Regions from separate parts of the Ferdinandcohnia salidurans genome, predicted to be linked through region 2. Evidence: a T-box and tRNA genes for the amino acid it is inferred to sense, from the RefSeq annotation. Region 2 holds a T-box; the other holds one or more tRNA genes.
What was found. A T-box is a leader RNA that pairs with one kind of tRNA and senses whether it is charged. The one in region 2 lies ahead of pheS (phenylalanine--tRNA ligase subunit alpha), so its partner is inferred to be a tRNA-Phe.

Region 1: it encodes a tRNA-Phe, which carries the amino acid that the T-box ahead of pheS (phenylalanine--tRNA ligase subunit alpha) is inferred to sense. The anticodon was not compared.

The regions. Positions count from the first base shown of each region.
Region 1 covers NZ_JBHUEK010000005.1:326-11,864, reverse strand. The annotation lists gene menD (2-succinyl-5-enolpyruvyl-6-hydroxy-3-cyclohexene-1-carboxylic-acid synthase) at 1-1,706, opposite strand, end outside; gene ACFSFW_RS02460 (isochorismate synthase) at 1,699-3,090, opposite strand; gene ACFSFW_RS02455 (1,4-dihydroxy-2-naphthoate polyprenyltransferase) at 3,460-4,395, shown strand; gene ACFSFW_RS02450 (TraR/DksA C4-type zinc finger protein) at 4,827-5,582, shown strand; gene ACFSFW_RS02445 (penicillin acylase family protein) at 5,619-8,030, opposite strand; gene ACFSFW_RS02440 (TIGR00266 family protein) at 8,220-9,017, shown strand; gene ACFSFW_RS02435 (hypothetical protein) at 9,050-9,241, shown strand; tRNA gene ACFSFW_RS02430 (tRNA-Glu) at 9,346-9,417, opposite strand; tRNA gene ACFSFW_RS02425 (tRNA-Ser) at 9,446-9,536, opposite strand; tRNA gene ACFSFW_RS02420 (tRNA-Asn) at 9,542-9,616, opposite strand; tRNA gene ACFSFW_RS02415 (tRNA-Ile) at 9,626-9,702, opposite strand; tRNA gene ACFSFW_RS02410 (tRNA-Gly) at 9,714-9,787, opposite strand; tRNA gene ACFSFW_RS02405 (tRNA-His) at 9,826-9,901, opposite strand; tRNA gene ACFSFW_RS02400 (tRNA-Phe) at 9,928-10,000, opposite strand; tRNA gene ACFSFW_RS02395 (tRNA-Asp) at 10,009-10,084, opposite strand; tRNA gene ACFSFW_RS02390 (tRNA-Met) at 10,145-10,221, opposite strand; tRNA gene ACFSFW_RS02385 (tRNA-Ser) at 10,407-10,499, opposite strand; tRNA gene ACFSFW_RS02380 (tRNA-Ile) at 10,519-10,595, opposite strand; tRNA gene ACFSFW_RS02375 (tRNA-Met) at 10,609-10,685, opposite strand; tRNA gene ACFSFW_RS02370 (tRNA-Ala) at 10,716-10,791, opposite strand; tRNA gene ACFSFW_RS02365 (tRNA-Pro) at 10,803-10,879, opposite strand; tRNA gene ACFSFW_RS02360 (tRNA-Arg) at 10,885-10,961, opposite strand; tRNA gene ACFSFW_RS02355 (tRNA-Leu) at 10,980-11,068, opposite strand; tRNA gene ACFSFW_RS02350 (tRNA-Gly) at 11,086-11,160, opposite strand; tRNA gene ACFSFW_RS02345 (tRNA-Leu) at 11,165-11,245, opposite strand; tRNA gene ACFSFW_RS02340 (tRNA-Lys) at 11,260-11,335, opposite strand; tRNA gene ACFSFW_RS02335 (tRNA-Thr) at 11,341-11,416, opposite strand; tRNA gene ACFSFW_RS02330 (tRNA-Val) at 11,436-11,511, opposite strand; rRNA gene rrf (5S ribosomal RNA) at 11,522-11,539, opposite strand, start outside.
Region 2 covers NZ_JBHUEK010000031.1:161-11,699, reverse strand. The annotation lists gene ACFSFW_RS20615 (endonuclease MutS2) at 1-1,945, opposite strand, end outside; gene polX (DNA polymerase/3'-5' exonuclease PolX) at 2,019-3,737, opposite strand; gene ACFSFW_RS20605 (CvpA family protein) at 3,885-4,412, opposite strand; gene zapA (cell division protein ZapA) at 4,419-4,688, opposite strand; gene rnhC (ribonuclease HIII) at 4,821-5,756, shown strand; gene pheT (phenylalanine--tRNA ligase subunit beta) at 5,809-8,223, opposite strand; gene pheS (phenylalanine--tRNA ligase subunit alpha) at 8,238-9,272, opposite strand; T-box leader at 9,502-9,741, opposite strand; gene ACFSFW_RS20580 (YwaF family protein) at 9,802-10,479, opposite strand; gene ACFSFW_RS20575 (TrmH family RNA methyltransferase) at 10,523-11,272, opposite strand; gene sspI (small acid-soluble spore protein SspI) at 11,394-11,539, shown strand, end outside.

The DNA.
Region 1 (11,539 bases), on a different contig from region 2:
TTATTCCACATTTTTCGATGAATCATGACATTTTCTTGACGGTCCGTTTTTACTTCAACAACATGAAGGCCTTTACCATTTAATGAAGCAGATATGGCTTTTCGGAATTCCGCCCAATTCTCAACACTAGTAAACTTCCCGCCATACATTTTTACGGCATGTTCATAATCAAGCCCGATTGGCGTACCAAACAGGGTTTCAAAGTGCTTTTCTTCCTGTGATTGTGGTAAGAAAGAAAATATACCGCCACCGTCATTATTAATTAACACGATCGTACTATTTAAATGATGATGCTTTGCCGCTAATAATCCATTTAAATCATGGTAGAAAGAAAGATCACCAATCACTAGAACCGTATGCTCATTTTGCGAACTAATGCCCATTGCCGTTGAAACAAGTCCATCAATTCCATTTGCTCCTCGGTTTCCTAGCGCATGAATTGACTTTTCATTATTTGTAAAGAATGTGTCAAGGTCTCGAATCGGCATACTGTTTCCGACAAATAAAGTAGATCCATTTGGCAGGATTTCTTGAAGTTCAGTAAATACCTTCCCCTCAAATAAGGTTTCCTCTTGGTGTACCGCGTTGATATTTTCTTTCACGATCTCATTTATGTTAATCCAAGAGCTAATCCACCCATTATCACTACGTTTCTGTATTCGTTTCGTAATCGCCTGACAGAATTCTATTTCATCACAGTACACCATATCAGTTGCGGATAAAGTAGGATCTCTCCATCCACCGTCCCCATCTACAACGATTTGTGGTGTGTTTTTTTGTTTTTGAATAAATTGCAGAAGTGACTTAGAGACAGGCATTGCTCCAAAACGAATGATAATGTCTGGTGAAAAAGCTTCTCGGAACTCTTCGTTTCGTAAAAAAGCATCATAACCATCTAGTATGTATGATTTAGGATGTGTACCACTTCTCAGTTGGGATAGTGGGTCAGCAAGTATTGGAAATTGAAGAGTTTCTGCTAGATTAGCTACAGCATGTCCAAACTCAGAATGATCGTGTGAACCACATACAATAATTCCCTTCACTTTTTCACTGACTACATCACTTATCAGTTGAGCTTGTTCCTCGTCCATTGTCGGTTTTCCAACCACGACATTAACATTTTTCTTAGCCATTTTGCTTGTACCCCATAGTTGATCAAGACCAAGATTTGGAACAAGTGGCTCACGAAAAGGAAAGTTCAGATGGACCGGTCCTGCGGGAGCTGATTGTGCTGTACCCGCTGCTCTTCCTGCCATTGTTCTAACATAGGCCAACATTTGCTCGGAATCTTGAGGTAGTGCCATTTCTACAAACCATTTCGCATGATTCCCATATAACTGGTTCTGGTCTATGGCTTGCGGTGCACCAACATCGCGCAATTCATGTGGTCGGTCCGCTGTCAACACAATTAGCGGTACCCTTGAATAATAGGCCTCCACAATAGCCGGAAAATAATTCGCTGCTGCAGTCCCAGACGTACAAAGGATCGCTACAGGCTTTTTGCTTGCTTTAGCTACCCCAAGCGCGTAAAAAGCGGATGATCGTTCATCAATATTGATTGTAACATTCATATCAGGATGTTCAGCCATTAGTATTGCCATCGGGGTAGAGCGGGAGCCAGGGCTCACAATGGCCTCTGTGACACCCACTTGGACTAATTCATCAACAAATGATGCTACATACCGAGTTAATGCTTCATTATTCATTGTCTAAGCCTCCTAATGCGGATAGCATCGGTCTAAACTTAATCATTGTTTCTGTATATTCACTTTCTGGTTCTGAATCTCCTACAATACCACATCCAGCAAATAAGGATGCATTATTGCTATTTATTAACCCAGAACGAATGGCAACGGCAAATTCTCCATTATCTTTGGTATCCAACCAACCAACTGGGCTTCCGTACCAGCCGCGGTCAAGAACCTCAAGCTCACGAATAATTTCATATGCTTTTTGTTTAGGTTGTCCTCCAAGGGCTGGAGTTGGATGTAATCGATCTACAACAGTAAGCAATGACACATTTTCTTTTGCTACCCCTCTTACAGGTGTGTATAAATGTTGGATATCTCGCATTTTTAAGATATCAGGTTGTGTTGGTGAAGAGATGCGTACACAAGATTCTTTCATCGCATTTTTTATCATTTGTACAACAACATCATGTTCGTATAGATTTTTCCGGTCACTAAGTAATTCATTAGCTAATTGTTCGTCTTCAGAAGGTGTTTTGCCACGTCGTATCGAACCTGCTAAGCAAGTCGTTAAAAATTCTCCACCTTTTTTCTTAATAAGACGCTCAGGTGAAGCCCCTATAAAACATGAATCTCCGTATTCAATTGCAAATAAGTAACTCATTGGTTGCTCTTCTTTTAGACGTGCTAAAATGGCGTCCGTTTCAATTGGCTTATCGAAATGCAGTTTAATTTCTCTTGCTAATACGACCTTTTCAACCTCACCGGCCTGTACCTTTTTTGTTGCATTTCGAACAGATTCCATCCATTCCTTTGGTTGGACTTCTTCTTTTGTAAAGGAAGTGCTTATTGGATCTTTTTGATTTCTCTCAAACAGTCCTTCTAATTGTTCTATATCAGAATCAGCAAAAGTTGTTCTTGTAGGCTCACAAATTATATTTGTCGTTAAATAAGTGCTTCCTTTATAGACAGAAAGCATAATCGTAGGCAAGACAAATTTCGCATCATCAAAATGATCCCACAGCTCTGTTCTCTTTTTTAACGGATCGAATGAAAAACCTCCCATTAAGATTGGACCTGTAGAATATGGTGCAAAGTCATCCACTATAATCGAATTGTGAACGAGTTTTTTCCACTTTTCTTCTATTGCAACAAAACGTTCTGTAGACTCGTTATCGCTAATTGTATAAGCTTCTCCAAGACCAACAATTATCGTATCATTTGTTGGATTGGACCAGAAACATCGCGTTTTAAACGTTTCTTTTTTCCCAGCAGAAAAGAACAATAGGGGGTCTATGTTCTCAATCTCTCTAACCTGACTTACAAGTATCGGCTTTGAAAGCTCCTTTGAACGGAGCATTCCTTTCTCTATGTAATCCTTCAATCCTTTTTGTTGTATCATGACCAACTTATATCCCCCCGAAGTGTATCCCATAATAAATTTTACTTTAGAAATAGTATATGATTATAGTATATCATTAACATATATTTACCCTTAGTATTATAATCCGATAATTTTTGATTAATGAATCAAATGCTACGATATACCTGATAATGAATAGTTGTCAACAAACTTGATTCTACCATATCTACTCGCACTATGACCACTTACTTCCTTATTATTACGTTTTGAGAGTTATGTTAGTCTGGGGATTAAATCGTAGGAAGAATGTTTATGTCTTTTTTGTTACATTAAACCATTGACAGTACCTGTCCAATTCACTAAACTGAACTTTGGATATACATGATATGACGTGAGAGGAGAAGTCTAATGCATACGGAACTTCAGTCAAATCAGAAGCTATCTAAAAAGCCTTCAAATGGGTTACAAGTATGGTGGAGACTTATGCGTCCACATACACTCACTGCATCTTTTGTTCCAGTTATACTAGGAACAGTACTTGCACTTCCAGATACATCTATAAACATGGCATTATTCTTAACAATGTTACTTGCTTGTCTTCTCATTCAAGCAGCAACTAATATGATTAATGAGTATTTTGATTATAAACGCGGTCTTGATACCGCTGAATCAGTCGGTATTGGTGGAACAATTGTTAGAGATGGAGTAAAGCCAAAAGTGATTTTAAACTTGGCATTTGCCTTTATGGGAATTGCCACACTTTTAGGTGTTTATATTAGTATGAATAGTAGCTGGTGGTTAGCGTTAGTGGGGACTATATGTATGTCTGTTGGTTATTTATATACAGGTGGCCCATTCCCAATTTCATCAACACCTTTTGGAGAGCTTGCAGCTGGTTTCTTTATGGGTATGATCATTATTTTAATATCGTTTTTCATCCAAACGGGTACTGTTACTTCAACAAGTATTTTAATTTCAATTCCAATAATGATCCTTGTTGGTGCCATTAATATGTCAAACAATATTCGTGATTTGGATGGCGACAAAAAGAACGGACGTCGCACTTTACCGATTTTATTAGGAAGAAAAAATGCGATTAAGTTTTTAGCGGTATTGTTTATTATTTCATATGTCTGGATTATTGCTTTGTCATTTATGGGAATAGCGTCTTGGTGGAGCCTACTTGTATTGGTAAGTGTTCCAAAAGCCGTTCAAGCAATAATTGGTTTTATTGGTAAATCAGAACCAATCCAAATGATGCCAGCAATGAAAGCAACTGCCCAAACAAATACATTTTTTGGTTTCCTATTATCTATTGGAATCTTTATCGGTTACTTCTTTTAAAAACACGATTTTTACGATCGTGTTTTTTCTTTTGTCTTCTTTCACAAAATACGTGTTCAAAAAGGAGGATGAAAAGGACCGCGTCGACAAAAGCGCCACGTCCTGTGGCATTGTCGACACTAGCACGTCCTGTGCGTCGAAAGTTCAAGGCGGCGAAGCTTTGAGTACCGGAGCGAGGCAACTGCTTGAGTTAACTCCCTTGCAGCCTTGCACTGAGGAATTGACTTCTTGAATATACTAGCAGACGCAAGCGCATAACCTATTGTTCATGATGTTTTCCAGGAGCAAAAATCACAGAAATTCAATGTGTCATTTTCACCGGACTTTTGAACATCCTATACAAGCACTTTTTTACATTTATGATTTTCGTGTTTATGTAAATAATACATAACAAGATTCGTTACGAAATCATTATGGAAGGAGTGCTTTTCATGTTATCAAATGAGCAATTATCAACCTTCCGTTCACAGTTGATAAACGCAAAAAAAGAGGTTGAAGAACAATTAACGGATAGCGATCATTTTGATTTAGAACGCGGTCATTTCCACGGGTCGATGGGGGAACTCTCTTCTTATGATAACCATCCAGGGGATGAGGGAACTGCGCTTTATGAACGCGAAAAGGACATTGCACTTAATGAGCATATTGAAAAAGAATTAAAAGACATTGACTACGCCTTACAAGCAATTGCTGAAGGAAGATATGGGAAATGTGAAAAATGCGGTAAGGAAATACCTGTAGACCGGTTGGAAGCAATTCCTACCACAACATATTGTGTTGAGCATACCCCGACCCAAGTCGTATCTCATAATCGACCTATTGAGGAAGGGGTTTTAATGCCACCATTTGGAAAGTTTGTTGATGAGGAAGATAATGTATCCTTTGATGCAGAAGATTCATGGCAAGATGTTGCAAAGTATGGAACATCTGATACTCCTTCAGACCTTGCTGACCCAGTTGATAGTTATAATGAAGTATTCCTCGAATCAGATGAAAATGTAGGCTATGTAGAGGATTACGAAAACTTCGTCGCAACAGACATCGAAGGGAAAGAAATAATCATCTATCCAAACAACCAGCATGAACGATATGAGGAAGTGTTAGATGAAGAAGGAATCATGACCATGTTCGGCGATCTTCCTCCATATGAAAAAGAACCTTACACACAAGATGAAGCACAGGATTAAATTCAAAGCAGTGGAATCTCTTCCACTGCTTTCTTGTTACTTTATTGGTTGTAAAAGAAGTGTATAACTATTTTTCATATAACTCTCTTTTTCAGTATGAGTAATGTGATATTTCCCTGTTGTCCAATCAGAAATTTGATCATGATAGAATGGACTTAATACATGACCAGATTGCCCTGGGCCTACCACATTATAGCTTTGATTCATGTTTGATAGATCAATTACTGAACGCCATGCAGCTCCGTGTGTGATCGCGCCTGATTTTTTATTAAAACTTGCAGCAGCTACCGATATTCCACTACCACCCATAGGAACAAATTCATTTTGATTAAAAAGATAGTTTAACGGTGAAATTGCAGACAATGGATGATTAAAAGGAACCCTATGAAATTCTCCCCATTGCCATTTACCTGAATTCTTCCCTTGTTGTTTAACAGCAAAATCAACAGCTCGCTTGAATGACTCTAGAGTTACTTGCTCCAAGCCACCAGCTTCACGTAACCATACACCTTCATCCCCTTTTGTAGCATTTCTAATCATTTGGTCTACAATTTGTGATTTACCCTCAAACAAGTTATCGATTTCATTTGGAATGGATTCCTCAAACAATACATTCGCAAATTCCTCCATCCATTTATGAAAGACTAGAGGCTCCCCATCTTCTATTCGGTCCACAAAGTCCCATCCTTCAAACTGCTTTAAGACTTCTATATCGATTTCTCTTAGCTTGTCTTTTTTGCTTGTTAATACATCAAGAAGAATCGGTACAAATTCCTCCGCCTGCAAATTATGTTGGTCAAACTGCAGTTGAAACATATCATCAACCGAAAATTTATTCTTACTCGTTAAAACATCCCGTATACGCTGCTGACGATATGGCTGTGCCCAAGTATTCGTAATATGGTATGGATAATCATCTGTTACAATTTTATTATTTGCCGTAGAAATAAAACCTTCCTTTGGGTTCACAATTGTTGGGAGTTCATCCCATGGAATAAAGCCCTCCCACTCATATTCATTCGTCCAACCTGGTACAGGTACCGAGCTGTCTCCCTTTTTTCGAATAGGAATTAACCCATTTGCTCGATAAGCAATGGTTCCATCCGTAGCTGCAAAAACAAAGTTCTGAGCCGGGGTATGGAAAGATGTAAGAGCTTCTTTAAATTCATCCCAATTTTTCGCCTTGTTAAACATCAACACCGCTTCAAGCTCGGTCGAAGGGTCGAGAGCTGTCCATCTTAACGCTAAAGCTGTCTTCTCCCTATGGTCATGGGTGAATTCTGAAATAATCGGACCATGCCTTGTTACCTGAACCTGATAAGGAATTGTTTCTCCATCCTTTACCTTTATTGGTTCTTCAATGATTGTCGCATCCTCCCACTCCCCCATATACTCGAACTGATTTGGATTTTCTGGATTTCTTTTTTCAATATATAAATCCTGAACATCAGGACCTACATTGGTAACCCCCCAGGCAATATGTTCATTACGTCCTAATATAATTCCTGGAACACCTGCAAAAATGACACCACTTACGTTTACCTCGTCATTTTGTAAATGCGTTTCATACCAAATCGACGGAGTCGCCAATGCTAAATGAGGATCATCCGCAAGAATCGGCATACCTGAATCAGATTTCTCCCCACTAACAACCCAGTTATTACTACCGTTAAACTCATTTGGAAAAGGTGCTTGTGCAATACTTTTGGAAATATCAACAGGACTTTCTTTCATCGCTTGAAGAACGGTTGCCCCGTCTTCAGGATATGTAGGGAATAATTCTAGTAGTTTTTCATCTGATACATGTTGTGCCATGTAATATCGAAAGGCTTGACCTTTATAATGGCCTCCTAAATCATAAGCCATATACTTCCCGATCGTGAGCGAGTCTATAGGGCTCCACTCAGTTGGTTTATATCCAGCTAGAGTAAACTCTACGGGTAATGTATTCTTCTCCTTTGCTTCCCTAATAAAAGCATTTACACCATCCGCATAAGATTGTAAGACACCCTTCGCTTCTGTTGAGTATCCTTCGTACGAGATTTTAGCTGCTCTACGTAACCCAAGAGCTCTAAAGTATTTATCCTGCTCAATAAGGGAGCTACCAATAACCTCACTGATCTCTCCTGAGGCCTGTCTACGGCTTAGATCCATTTGAAATAACCGATCCTGAGCTGTTACATATCCTTGTGCAAAATACAGATCATGAGTGTTTTTTGCACAGATATGAGGAACCCCATTTTGATCACGAATCACTTCAACCTCATCAGTAATACCAGCAACACTAATTTTTCCTTCAATTTCTGGTAAACTTTTTCTCAAAAATAAATAGCCTGCCAAAATACTTGCCACAAGAAGGAGGACGATTATGATTCCTGATACTAAAATAACCCTCCATCTTTTCTTTCTAGGCCAAATACGTCTATTTATAGCGACTTCTGAACTCATAAAATCCCCCTTAGACTTATCATTTCAAGAAAATTCTAAATATATTATAATATCCCATTTTGATTTTGTCATTGTAATCTCCAATAGACTGACATTATTTTCATACGTAGTGTAAAGTTTAAAGGAAGATACTAACCAAATGACGAATTATTTCTATATATCATTTTTTTAAGTGAAAGGAAGAATACAATGAACGCTCATGAGATTGAATACAAACTATATGGAGATGACATGCAATTTGTAGAAATCGAGTTAGATCCGAGTGAAAGTGTTATTGCGGAAGCAGGAGCAATGATGATGATGGAAGATGGAATCTCAATGGAAACCATATTCGGTGATGGCTCAGAATCTGGAGGTGGCGGTCTTTTAGGTAAACTTTTTGGTGCAGGTAAAAGAGTCCTGACTGGTGAAAGTCTTTTTATGACAGTATTTACAAATAACCATATGGGGAAAAAACATGTTTCCTTTGCGGCACCGTACCCTGGTAAAATCATTCCAGTTGATTTAAGTATGCTTGGTGGAAAGGTGATTTGCCAAAAAGATTCGTTTCTATGTGCAGCAAAAGGAGTATCAGTCGGAATAGACTTTCAACGCAAATTAGGTACTGGTTTCTTCGGTGGAGAAGGCTTCATCATGCAAAAATTAGAAGGAGATGGATTAGCCTTTCTACACGCAGGTGGAACCATACATAAAAAAGAACTCCAACCAGGTGAAACCCTTCGAATCGACACAGGCTGCTTAGTTGGGATGACGAAGGAAGTAGATTACAATATAGAATATGTAGGAAAAATAAAAACAGCTTTCTTTGGTGGGGAAGGGTTATTCTACGCAACTGTATGTGGCCCTGGAACGGTTTGGGTACAGTCATTGCCATTTAGCCGTATGGCAGACCGTATTTTCGCGAGTGCACCTAGAAATGGGGGAAACACAGGTGAAGGAAGTATACTAGGAGGAATCGGAAATTTATTAAACGGTGATAACAGATAGAATAATTATAGGCATAACTGGGAGGATAATAAATGGAGGTGTGGAAGATGAAACGTAAAGATGACGACGTTAATAGAAAACCCGATGCTCCACTATTTGATGCCCCAGATGATAAAATTCTAGCATTTGACATGTTCCGCGGAATATCACCCGGACTCTTTTCAGATGTAGATTTAGACAACCCCGCAAAGAAAATAGAAGATGATATAATTTCTCAAGATTAGCACCTGGCAACAGGTGTTTTTCTTTTTGCAAACCATAAAGAAGTAAGAAGCTAGAAATCTACTAAAAATAAAAAAACGCCATGAGAAATTCTCATAACGTTTGATGACCCGTACGGGATTCGAACCCGTGTTACCGCCGTGAAAGGGCGGTGTCTTAACCGCTTGACCAACGGGCCAGAAAATAAGTATTTATATGATTCGACATGGCGGAGAAGGAGGGATTTGAACCCTCGCGCCGCTTACGCGACCTACACCCTTAGCAGGGGCGCCTCTTCAGCCACTTGAGTACTTCCCCAAAAATGGCTCCGCAGGTAGGACTCGAACCTACGACCGATCGGTTAACAGCCGATAGCTCTACCACTGAGCTACTGCGGAATAATTATATGGTGGGCCTAAATGGACTCGAACCATCGACCTCACGCTTATCAGGCGTGCGCTCTAACCAGCTGAGCTATAGGCCCATTGTATAAATTGGAGCGGGTGATGAGAATCGAACTCACGACATCAGCTTGGAAGGCTGAGGTTTTACCATTAAACTACACCCGCGTAATGAATTTTATTTTTATAAATTTATAATTTTTATATGGGGCGGCTGATGGGAATCGAACCCACGAATGTCGGAACCACAATCCGATGCGTTAACCACTTCGCCACAACCGCCATTAAAGTTTATAAAATAAATAAGGTGGCTCAGGACGGAATCGAACCGCCGACACAAGGATTTTCAGTCCTTTGCTCTACCGACTGAGCTACTGAGCCACAATATATGGCGGTCCCGACCGGGATCGAACCGGCGATCTCCTGCGTGACAGGCAGGCATGTTAACCGCTACACCACGGGACCTTTTTTTAACAACAAAAATTATTTTACAATAACTTCTTTTGTTTGTCAACATATTTTTTTTGGTTGCGGGGGCAGGATTTGAACCTACGACCTTCGGGTTATGAGCCCGACGAGCTACCAGACTGCTCCACCCCGCGATAATAGAAAATATATAGTTTTTTGTCATGCGTTAATTATAGCAGATGACTGTCCCTTCCTCTGCAAGCTTACTCTAGAAGCTAAGTCCGTCGGGACAACTCGCAGTATTTCGATGATGCAACGCTCGTTGCTCCACCCCGCGATAATAAAATATTTAATTCAAGCCATACCATTTTAAATAATATGGCGGAGGAAGAGGGATTCGAACCCCCGCGGGCTTTAACACCCCTGTCGGTTTTCAAGACCGATCCCTTCAGCCGGACTTGGGTATTCCTCCACATATAAGAAGTTGTAAATGGTGGACCTTGTAGGACTCGAACCTACGACCGGACGGTTATGAGCCGTCTGCTCTAACCAGCTGAGCTAAAGGTCCTAGAATTTTCAAATGGTAGCGGCGGAGGGGATCGAACCCCCGACCTCACGGGTATGAACCGTACGCTCTAGCCAGCTGAGCTACACCGCCATAATTAAAAGCAACTATTTAAAATTCTATTGGTGGAGCCTAGCGGGATCGAACCGCTGACCTCCTGCGTGCAAGGCAGGCGCTCTCCCAGCTGAGCTAAGGCCCCAATTTTTTAAATGGTCGGGAAGACAGGATTCGAACCTGCGACCCCTTGGTCCCAAACCAAGTGCTCTACCAAGCTGAGCTACTTCCCGTAAAATGGCGCGCCCGATAGGAGTCGAACCCATAACCTTCTGATCCGTAGTCAGACGCTCTATCCAATTGAGCTACGGGCGCATTTTATATTTTTTTAGATGGTGCCGAGGACCGGAATCGAACCGGTACGGTAGTCACCTACCGCAGGATTTTAAGTCCTGTGCGTCTGCCAGTTCCGCCACCCCGGCACTTCTTAAATTACCTCTGGAGCGGAAGACGGGATTCGAACCCGCGACCCCCACCTTGGCAAGGTGGTGTTCTACCACTGAACTACTTCCGCATAATGCGGGTGAAGGGACTCGAACCCCCACGTCAAAGACACTAGATCCTAAGTCTAGCGCGTCTGCCAATTCCGCCACACCCGCATATTTAATTTAAATGGTGAGCCATGAAGGATTCGAACCTTCGACCCTCTGATTAAAAGTCAGATGCTCTACCAACTGAGCTAATGGCTCGTAAGTGGTGCCGGCGATAGGAGTCGAACCCACGACCTACTGATTACAAGTCAGTTGCTCTACCAACTGAGCTACACCGGCAAATTTAACCTAAAATATATGGTGGAGGATGACGGGATCGAACCGCCGACCCCCTGCTTGTAAGGCAGGTGCTCTCCCAGCTGAGCTAATCCTCCGTCTCATCCAACCTAGCGACGTCCTACT
Region 2 (11,539 bases):
CCTTTACTTCATCACCAGGTACGAGCCTTCTTTTAGCTTTGGTTGCAACAGATTGTTTATTCGTCTTGTTCGAAGTTTGCGGTACCGCATTTTCCAAACGCTTTTTCGCATCAATCAATTGATGTTCCTTAACAAGCGATTGTTGCTCAAGCTTCATTTTACGTAAATCTCGAATGACTTCTTCAGCTTCGCTAGTTGCATGTTTGATTGTTTCAGCTGCTATTTGTTCTGCCTTTTCATATAATCTGTCACGTTGTTCATTAAAATCAATGATTTGCTCTTGAAGCTGCTTATGAAGTATCTCTGCCTGCTTTCGGATATCTTCTGCTTCCTCGAGCTCTTGCTCTGCATCCTTTTTACTTTTTTCCAAGGAGGCGATCATATTTTCGACCGTATTCGTTTCAGAACTAATATGATTTTTGGCAGTGTGAATAATGCTATCTGATAACCCTAGTCGTTTTGAAATTTCAAATGCATTACTCCGACCAGGAACTCCGATTAAAAGCTTATATGTTGGACTTAAGGTTTCAATATCAAATTCAACACTTGCATTAATTACTCCTTCTCGGTTGTACCCATACGCTTTTAGCTCTGGGTAATGGGTTGTAGCGATAACTCTTGCACCCCGACTATATACTTCATCAAGGATTGAGATCGCAAGGGCAGCCCCTTCTTGAGGGTCAGTTCCCGCTCCTAGTTCATCAAAAAGAACTAAGCTGTTTGCGTCAACTTGTTTTAATATATCTACAATGTTAACCATGTGAGAAGAAAACGTACTTAAACTTTGTTCAATCGATTGCTCATCACCAATATCAGCATATACCGATTCAAATACAGCTATCTCTGACTCTTCCTGTGCCGGTATTTGAAGGCCTGATTGAGCCATAATCGTTAATAACCCGATCGTTTTTAAAGTGACTGTTTTTCCCCCTGTATTTGGACCCGTAATTACAATAGAAGTGTAGTCTTTTCCAAGCTCAATATCATTTGGCACTACTTCTTGTGGGTCAATGAGAGGATGACGACCTTTTTTAATGAACACATAGCCATTCCCATTGATTCTCGGCTTTGAACCCTTCACTTTTTTGCTGTAGCTCGCTTTTGTGAACATAAAATCAAGTTCCCCAAGCGTGTCCACATTTTGATAGAGTGACTCATTTTCCTCTGCTACTGCATTAGAGAGTTCTAGTAAAATCCGGTCAATTTCTAGTTTCTCCCTAACCCTAGCTTCCTGCAATACATTGTTAAGGTCGACCACTGATTGTGGTTCAATAAACAATGTTGCACCCGAAGAGGATTGGTCATGAACGATTCCACCGTAAGTCCCACGATATTCCTGTTTAACGGGAATTACATAGCGATCATTACGAATCGTAATGATTGCATCTGAAAGTGTTTTTTGAGCCGAAGATGATCGAATAATATGCTCTAACTTCTCCCTGATTCTTGCTTCACTGCTACGAAGTTGGGTACGAATTCCACGCAATTTGTCACTCGCTCCATCCATAACCACTCCATTATCATCGATACAGTTTTTTATTTTTTGCTCTAGTTCAAATAAGGGGGTAATCCGTTCAACTAATTCACCGAGTATCGGGACTTCAATCTCGTCCTCAATCATACCTTCAACAAACTTCTTCATTTGCCTACCAGCATAGATAGTACCTGCAATATCTAAGAGCTCCATTGTATTTAAGCCACCGCCAATACTTGCGCGCTTAACTGCAGCTCGGATATCCGTTAATCCCCCAAGAGGAACATTTCCTTTTAACCGTAATACCTTCGATGCTTCGTCCGTTTGCTCTTGTAGAAAAACAACCTCCTCTACTTTCGTCGAAGGAATCATTTGTTCAATTTTTTCCCTTCCTAATGAAGATGAGACGTGCTGTTTTAGCTGTTCCTTTACTTTCTCAAATTCTAAAACCTTTAAAACTCGTGGCTGCATGCTGTTACTCCCTTCTTGCTACCCACAACTTTAATATGGACGTATCTCCTGAGTAGGAGGCGTATAAATAGAATTATAAATTTCTTTTTAGATAAGCCAATAGTTCATCCTTATCCCAGGTGTTAATAACACTTTCTTTTTTAATCCAACCTTTAGTTGCCGCAGAAATGCCATAACCCATATCCTCTAGCATGTCTATATTATGTGCATCCGTGTTAATCACTAGTTTTACACCTGCATCTTGTGCCTTTCTAATATAATCTGAAGAAAGGTCCAATCTATTCAAATTCGCATTTAATTCCAAGGCTGTATTCGTTTCTTTGGCTAGCTCAATTAGCATATCCACGTCCACGTCATATCCTTTTCTGCGCCCAAGTATTCTTCCAGTAGGGTGTGCGATAATATCAACATGAAGATTTTCTAATGCTGTTTTTAAGCGTTGCATGATTTTCTCCCTTGGTTGTGTAAAGCTTGAATGAATGGATGCAATCACAACATCTACATCTCGAATAATTTCATCATCATAATCTAGTCTTCCATCAGGGAGGATGTCCATTTCAACACCCGTAAAAATCGTAAAATCATCATATTTTTCATTTAATCTTTTAATTTCTTTGTGTTGTTCTAGTAAACGATCGGGGGTAAGCCCGTTTGCAACACGAAGATATTGTGAATGGTCTGTAATAGCCATGTAGCGGTAACCTTTTTCCCTACAGGCTTCAACCATTTCTTCAATGGTATATGCACCGTCACTCCATGATGTATGCATATGGAGGTCTCCTTTAATATCTTCAAGTCGTATGTGTTCAACTTTCTGTTGAAAGGCTTCTACCTCTGAGCCATCTTCTCTTAGCTCTGGCGGGATAAAGGTGAGTCCGAAATATTGATAAAATTCTTCTTCCGTTTCAAAGGTTTTTAATTCACCTGTTTCACTATTTTCAACACCATATTCACTTATTTTTTCACCACGGTCCTTTGCTAACTGTCTCATCCTCACATTATGGTCTTTACTGCCTGTAAAATGATGAAGAGTAGTTGCAAATTCATGTGGTTTCACAAGACGGAAATCAACCGAAATATCATAGCTATACGAAATTTGAACGGAAACCTTTGTATCCCCGCTAGCGATAACACCATTTATGCCATTAAGACTTAATAGCTGTTCCCGTACTTTTTCAGGTTCATTTGTTGCAATAATGAAATCAAGGTCCTTTATCGTTTCTCTCATTCTGCGTAGACTGCCTGCACGAGAGAATGTTTTGATTCCTTCCATCTTGCTTAATTGTTCCTCGATTTCTTCAGCGAGCGCTAGCATGAGAGCAATTGGCAAGCGATCTGGTCGTTTGCCATATTCCTCGATGGAAGCGAGTATTTTTTCTTCTGTTTTCTTACCAAAACCTGCGAGGTTTTGAATTTTTTCGTTTAGGCATGCTTGTTTTAACATTTCCATATCTTCAATGCCCAGTTCTTGATAAAGCTTAGCTATTTTTTTACCGCCAAGGCCTGGCAGGTTTAACAAAGGGATGAGTCCTTCCGGCACTTTTTCTTTTAATTCATTTAGTACGTTTGAACTGCCCGTTTCTATGTACTCTGTAATCACAGCTGCGGTTCCTTTTCCTATACCTGGTAGTGCTGTGAAGTCTTCAATTGTGGATAAACTTCGATCATCATTTTCCAGTGCAGCTGCTGCCTTACGAAAAGCTGATATTTTAAATGGATTGTCCCCTTTAAGTTCCATATAAATTGCAATTGTCTCTAGTAGACGGATTACATCTTTTTTATTAATTGTCACTGTTAGCACCTACCTATCATTCCATACGATTAACTATCCAAAATGATACAGATTTTTTGCGAAAAAGTCACTTAATGTATCAGCTTTTTCATTTTTGACAAAAAAAACTCCTCTAACTTAATAGAGGAGTCAGTTACTAAATACTTGTCAAATCCACATGTCCTTAATTTTCCCAGTGAAGAATGGTGTATGTTGTACAATCATTTTCGCCATAAATGAATCATTGAGATTAGACTGAACCATTTCAACTGGTAGTAAAGCTCCGATATAAAGCACAATAAAAACAATTAGGTATACTTCAACAAATCCTAGTAGGCCTCCAGCCCACCCATTAATTTGTTTTAAAATTGGTAGATTTGCAAGGAAATCTAACATCGATCCTATGATCTGCCATAGGAACTTTGTAGCAAAGAAGATAATGGCAAAAGCTATAGCACGGTAATAAGACGTTTCTAAATTTGTACTTTCAAATAAAAACTTCATTGTTTCGGCGTCACCGAATGTTGGATATGGAATCCATAATACTAATTTTGGCATAAGTTCATCATAATAGAGATACGCGACGATAAATGCAACAATAAAACCAGTAAGATGAACGATTTGAAGGATAAAACCTCTTCTTAAACCAACTAAGAATCCCATTAAGAGGATGATAATCAAAACTAAATCGAACATATCACTTCAATCCTTTTCATTTTTTGCTTGTTCTAAAAGTTTTTCAAGGTTTTCATAGTCTTCTTTTAGCTTTAGATGATCATGAACAATATTAACTGCTGTTAATACTGCCAGTTTATTAATATCTAGTGTCGGGTTTTTTCCGCTAATTTCTCTCATTTTATCATCGACAATTGAGGCCACAAGGCGAATATGACTTGTGCTCTCAGACCCGATAATTGAGTATTGCTGTCCATATATATCTACAGTGGTTCTTGTTTTTTGTGGCTGTGACAAGTATTTGGCCTCCATTCTAGTCAATCCTACAAATAATAATACCATGAACGTGATATTTATGGAAAGAAATCTCAACAAACGTTATGATAGATTATGTAGAATTTTATCCATAAATAGTAGGAGATGTTATTTTTGTCTAATACTGTATTAAAATGCACCCTCGAAACAATAGAAAAAATGAAGACGCATTATAAAAGTCAATTGCAAGATAAGGTCCCACAGGGTGGATTATTTGTCGCCAAACTCCCTAGCTGTACAATTACTGCTTATAAATCTGGGAAAGTATTGTTTCAAGGTAATAGCGCTGGAAGCGAAGCTGCAAAATGGGGTAGCTCTGTTACGTCCACTAAGACGACTACATCTAAGAAACCAGTTGCAAAAAACAGTGGATTGCCTGCCAATATTAGAACATTATCAATGGTTGGTTCAGATGAAGTTGGGACGGGTGACTACTTTGGACCAATGACGGTCGTTGCTGCATATGTTTCCAATGATAAGTTCGAGCTATTGAAGGAACTTGGGGTTAAAGATTCAAAGGATTTAAACGACAAACAAATATGTGAGATTGCCGAATCCATTATTCATGTCATCCCATATAGTCTGTTAATTTTACATAATGAAAAATACAATGAACTCCAAGCAAAAGGGATGACTCAAGGAAAGATGAAGGCATTATTACATAACCAAGCAATCGGTCATGTCTTGAAAAAAATTGCACCCTCCACACCGGATGGTATTTTAATCGATCAGTTCGCTGTTCCTGACGTGTATTTCAGACATCTTTCTGGTCAAAAGGAAATAATTAAGGATAAGGTTTATTTCAGTACAAAAGCTGAGGGCGTCCACCTATCAGTCGCTGCCGCTTCAATTATCGCTCGTTATGCATTCGTAAAAGAATTTGACAAATTAAGTGAGAAATGCGGTTTGGAGTTAAAAAAAGGGGCCAGTGCTCAGGTTGATGTGGTTGCAGCTAAGCTAATAAAAAAGCAAGGTATAGGTGCACTGCGCACGTATACCAAACTACACTTTGCAAACACAGGAAAAGCAAAGAAAATAGCTGGGATATAAGAGAGCTAGACAATTTAAAAATGGAGTGGGATACAATACCCACTCCATTTTTTTATGAACGCAATGTTGCATCAAATTTCTCTGCAACTGCCTTTAGTACTTTTTCATGTGCTTTTGTTACTTCTTCCTCTGTTAAAGTACGTTCTGGATCGAAGTATTTAATCGAGTATGCAACTGATTTTTTACCAGGCTCCATACGCTCTCCTTCATATAGGTCAAAGATCGTTACATCGCGGAGTAACTTTCCACCCGCTTCAATAATGACCTGCTTCATATCACCTGCAGCCACTGAGGTGTCTACAACAAGTGCGATGTCACGAGTCATTGAAGGGAATCTTGGAATTGGCTGATACAGTATTTCTTCCACATCTGCTTCTAAGACATCCTTTAATGATAATTCAACCACATAAGTCGGTGTTAAATCTAAGTCTTTTTGGACGTTCGGATGAATTTGACCAATAAATCCAATTTCTTTGTTATCTAACAACACAGAAGCAGTCCGACCAGGATGCATATCTTCAACTCTTGCTTGAAGGAATGAAGTTCTATTTCCAAGACCTAGCTTTTCAAATAGACCTTCTACAATACCTTTAACCACATAGAAGTCAACTACTTTTTTCTCACCCTGCCATGTTGGTGATAACCATGAACCTGTAAGAGCAATCGCAAGATGTTCTTTTTCATCAGGTAGTTCTTGATTTGGTCTAGTAATGAAGACTGCACCAGTTTCATACGTAGCTACACTGTCAATTTGGCGAGCTAGGTTATGTGAAACAACCTCTAATAAATGCGGAAGAAGACTTAATCTTAACAGACTTCTTTCTTCACTCATTGGCATCGCCAAACGAATTGGTTCACTTTGTTCAAGTGCGTATTTAGTCACTTTTTCAGCACTTGTAAGTGAATATGTGGTGCTTTGATATAAGCCTACACCTTCTAAATATCTTCTAACTAAACGACGTTTTGCTTGGTAATCCGTTAATCTACCAGGATTTGATTCGCCAATTGGAAGTGTTGTTGGAAGTTCATCATAACCGTATAACCGCGCAACTTCTTCGATTAAATCTTCTTCAATTGTAATGTCAGGTCTGCGAGTTGGTACAGTGACATGGAACGTATTATTATCCACAGTAAATGAGAATTGTAGGTTTGTAAAAATCTCTTCTACTTTTTCTTTTGTTATTTCAGTTCCTAATACTTTATTAATTCTCTCAAGTGAAACAGATACATTTACAGGTTGAATATCGAGAGTGTCAACTGCTACAACACCATCAAGAATCACACCGCCAGCAAGCTCAGCCATTAGCTCAGCAGCACGGTCGGCTGCTGCACGAGTACGATTTGGGTCAATTCCTTTTTCATAGCGAGCACTTGCCTCACTGCGTAATCCGTGATCCTTAGAAGACTTACGGATTGTACTTCCTGTAAAATAAGCAGACTCAATTAATACCGTTGTTGTGTCATTTTTAACTTCAGAATTCGCGCCACCCATTACACCAGCAAGGGCAACTGGCACCGTACCATTTGTAATGACAAGGTGTTCGTTAGTTAATGTACGCTCTACATCGTCTAATGTTGAAATCTTTTCACCGTTATTCGCACGTCTTACAAGAATTTCCTTAGAACCAAGACGGTCATAATCAAACGCGTGTAAAGGTTGACCATATTCTAATAAAATATAATTTGTAATATCAACTACATTATTGTGCGGTCGAATTCCTTCTGCCATCAGGCGTGTTTGAAGCCACAATGGTGATGGACCGATTTTAACGTTCTTTACAACTCGCGCCACATATAATGGATTATCTTCCTTTGCTTCAACTGAAATTGAAATATAGTCTTCCGCTTTTTCCTCTGAAGTTGTTACTTTTGGTTGTGGAAGTTTAACTTCTTTTCCAAGAATAGCTGCAACTTCATAAGCAACCCCCATCATGCTCATAGCATCAGCACGATTAGGTGTTAGTCCTAATTCAAGAACTTTGTCATCAAGATTTAGTTGGGCAATCGCGTCCGCTCCTGGCTCAACATCATGTGGGAAGACAAAGATGCCTTCTGAATATTCCTTTGAAACGAGCTTTGATTCAATTCCAAGCTCTTGTAGAGAACAAATCATGCCATTTGATTCTTCACCACGAAGCTTTGCCTTTTTGATTTTGAAATTACCTGGAAGTACAGCTCCTACCTTTGCCACGACCACCTTTTGTCCTTTGGCAACGTTAGGTGCACCACAAATAATTTGAACAGGTTCACCTTCACCTAAATCGACTTGACATTTATTTAATTTATCAGCATTTGGATGCTGCTCACATTCTAAAACATGACCGACAACAATCCCACTAATGCCTTCCCCTAAATGATCGACACCTTCAACTTCAATTCCGCTTCGAGTGATTTTCTCTGCTAATTCTTCAGCAGTTACACCTGATAAGTCAACGTATTCTTGTAACCATTTATATGAAACAAACATGTTTTTCTCCCTCCTTAAGCCCGATTAAATTGTTTGATGAAACGATTATCATTTGTATATAAATGACGAATATCATCAATTCCATACTTTAACATTGCAATACGCTCTGGGCCCATTCCGAACGCAAAGCCTGTATATTTCTTTGAATCAAATCCAGACATTTCAAGTACATTTGGATGAACCATACCTGCACCTAAAATTTCAATCCAGCCTGTTTTCTTACAAACATTACAGCCATCTCCACCACATTTAAAGCATGAGATGTCCATCTCTACTGAAGGCTCAGTGAATGGGAAGAAGCTTGGACGCAGACGGATTTCACGATCTTCTCCAAACATTTTCTTTGCAAACGTATTTAAAGTACCTTTAAGGTCACTCATACGAATGTTTTCATCAACAACCAATCCTTCAATTTGTGTGAATTGATGGGAATGTGTCGCATCATCATTGTCACGACGATATACTTTACCAGGACAGATGATTTTTACAGGTCCTTTTCCTTCATGCTTTTCCATTGTTCTTGCTTGAACAGGAGATGTTTGAGTACGAAGAAGAATATCCTCAGTGATATAAAATGAATCCTGCATGTCCCTTGCTGGGTGGTCCTTTGGTAAATTTAAAGCCTCAAAATTGTAATAATCTTTCTCGACTTCTGGCCCTTCCGCAATGGAATAACCCATACCGAGGAAAAGATCTTCAATTTCTTCAATTACCTTTGTAAGTGGATGAGGTCCTCCTACCTTAATTGGTCTTCCTGGTAGTGTGACATCGATTGTTTCAGAAGCGAGTCTTTTTTCAACTTCTTCTTTTTCGAGCAATTCCTGTTTTGCAGTTAATTTTTCAGTGATTTGCTCTCTTACTTCATTCACAAGCGCACCCATTTTTGGACGCTCTTCAGCAGAAAGCTTGCCCATCCCTCTTAGTACTTCAGTGATAGGTCCTTTTTTTCCTAAATACGCAACACGAATATCGTTTAATTCTTTAAGATTCGTTGAAGCTTCTACTTTTTCCAGAGCTTCTTCTTTCAGCTCAAGTAATCTTTCTTGCATTAAAAATTCCTCCTTTTTCTTAGAAAAGCGCAAGGCGCCCCAATTCCAGCTAAAAGCATGCACGTCCTGTGCATAACGCTGGAATCCTAGCCGTCCTGGCATGGGCGACAAGCACAAGACGAGCACTGACAGAAGGCGCTTTTTGCCTTCCGAAGTGATTGGCTTGTGACCTCGAGCCGATGGCGCCTGGAGCTAGACATTAAGACAAAATAAAAAACCTCAATCCCAAAAAAGGGACGAGGTTTAGATTCGCGGTACCACCCTTGTTAACAATTATCAAACAATAATTGTTCACTTAGTTTCGATAACGGCAAATGCCGGTACACCTTTACGTTTTGAATGACAAAACGGTCCAAGTGCCAACTCAAGAGGTGAATTCACTTTCTTCTTCTATAAAAATGCTTTCAGTCACGGCATTTTCTCCCTGAATAGTGAGTGGAAAGATACTAGTCTCTATCACTGTTTTTAGCTATATGTAAAGCATATAGATTATATTATACGTATCTTAGAGTTGCAAATCAAACCCATTTTAATTCTTTTTTCGTATAAATGGGAGATATAGAATAATAAACATGAACAATGCGACTATTTCCAAGGATAAAATATACCAAGGGTACGGACCCAGAATATCGATTAGGCTTGGGTTTATTGGTTTTCGTGCGAGAAACATATAGTTTCCACCTGTTGCTTTGTTTATGAAAAAGACAACTATTGCAATAACATTTAAAGCAGCAAAGGCCTTCCAAATAGATTTAATTGTAGGTCTACAATTCTCAAACCATATCATATACAAACTTGCTAGTATGATCGCGATATGTGCTAGAAAAAAATGAAAATAGCGATAATGTGGAAAATCATAGGCAAGTTCTGGTGTAAGCATTGCTTGCATAGCACCGCCAATACCTAAGAAATACGTAATCTCAAATAAAAAAAGCTTTCGAGTTAACAACATGATGATACTTAATAACAATGAAATTGAGCATAGCTGAAATGGCAATGAATCTACCGGATCCCATACTCCCGTTTTCAAATACCAAATGTAAAGCGATAGTTCGCTAGCTAATAAAAAGAAAGCAAGGGAATAACGGATTGCTGATTTTCTCTTTGTGAGTTTTGTTCGAAACATAAATAATAATATCCCTGATGCAAACAATAAGCCTAACATCACAACATGTGAAAGAGATAACCACTGAAATGGGTCTCCAATAACGGACCTTCCGAAAAAGTCGTTTATTTATACTCCCCCCTCTTTACCGTAAATGATAAAGCAATATCCCCGCTGCTACTGCAACGTTTAATGATTCACTCCTACCGAAGATTGGGATATAAAGATTTTGATCAGTTTTCTCTAATAGGTCAGGTTCTACTCCATTCCCTTCATTGCCAACAATCAGTGCAAATGGATTTCCAACAGACGCTTGTTTATAATCAACTGCATTTTTTAAAGATGTTCCATATACTTTAATCCCATTTTGTTTAAGCTTTAAAATAGTGTTGTGAAGATTTTCTTTAATAATAGGTATATGAAATATGGAGCCTTGCGTAGAACGAATGACCTTTGAGTTATAGACATCAACGCTTCCTTCACCAATAATGACAGCATCAATTCCTGCTGCATCTGCAGTTCGAATCATCGTCCCTAGGTTACCAGGATCCTGTACAGCATCTATTAACAAGAGTCTAGAGAACTTTCCACCTTCATTTACCGAGTATTGCTCACAAACGGCAGCAACTCCTTGAGAAGTATCTGTATCACTTATTTCCTGCATGATTTTTTCCGTTACAATCGTGATTGATAAATCATCTACATTCCATCCTGAAGGGATGTCAGTTGTTTCACTTATAATCAATTCTTGGATGACTACATCACTTTTCATTGCCTCTTCCACTAAATGGAATCCTTCAATCATAAATGTCCTTGATTTATCACGTTCTTTTTTCGTATGTAGTTTTTTCCATTGTTTTATTTGAGGATTTTTATTTGATTCGATTCGTTTCAACTTGTCAATTGCTCCTTTTTGCTGATTCTTTTCCCATTATATCCTAACAAAGATACATAATAAAACGGTATAACGTAAATCATAGTAAAGAAAAAGTTACATAGGAAAGGTGTGCATGTAAATGAACTTAAACTTAAGACATGCTGTAAAGCACAATGTCACAGGAAATTCTCAGGCTGAATTAGAAGATACAATTGTAGATGCTATCCAAAGTGGCGAAGAAAAAATGCTTCCTGGTTTAGGCGTTTTGTTTGAAGTCATTTGGCA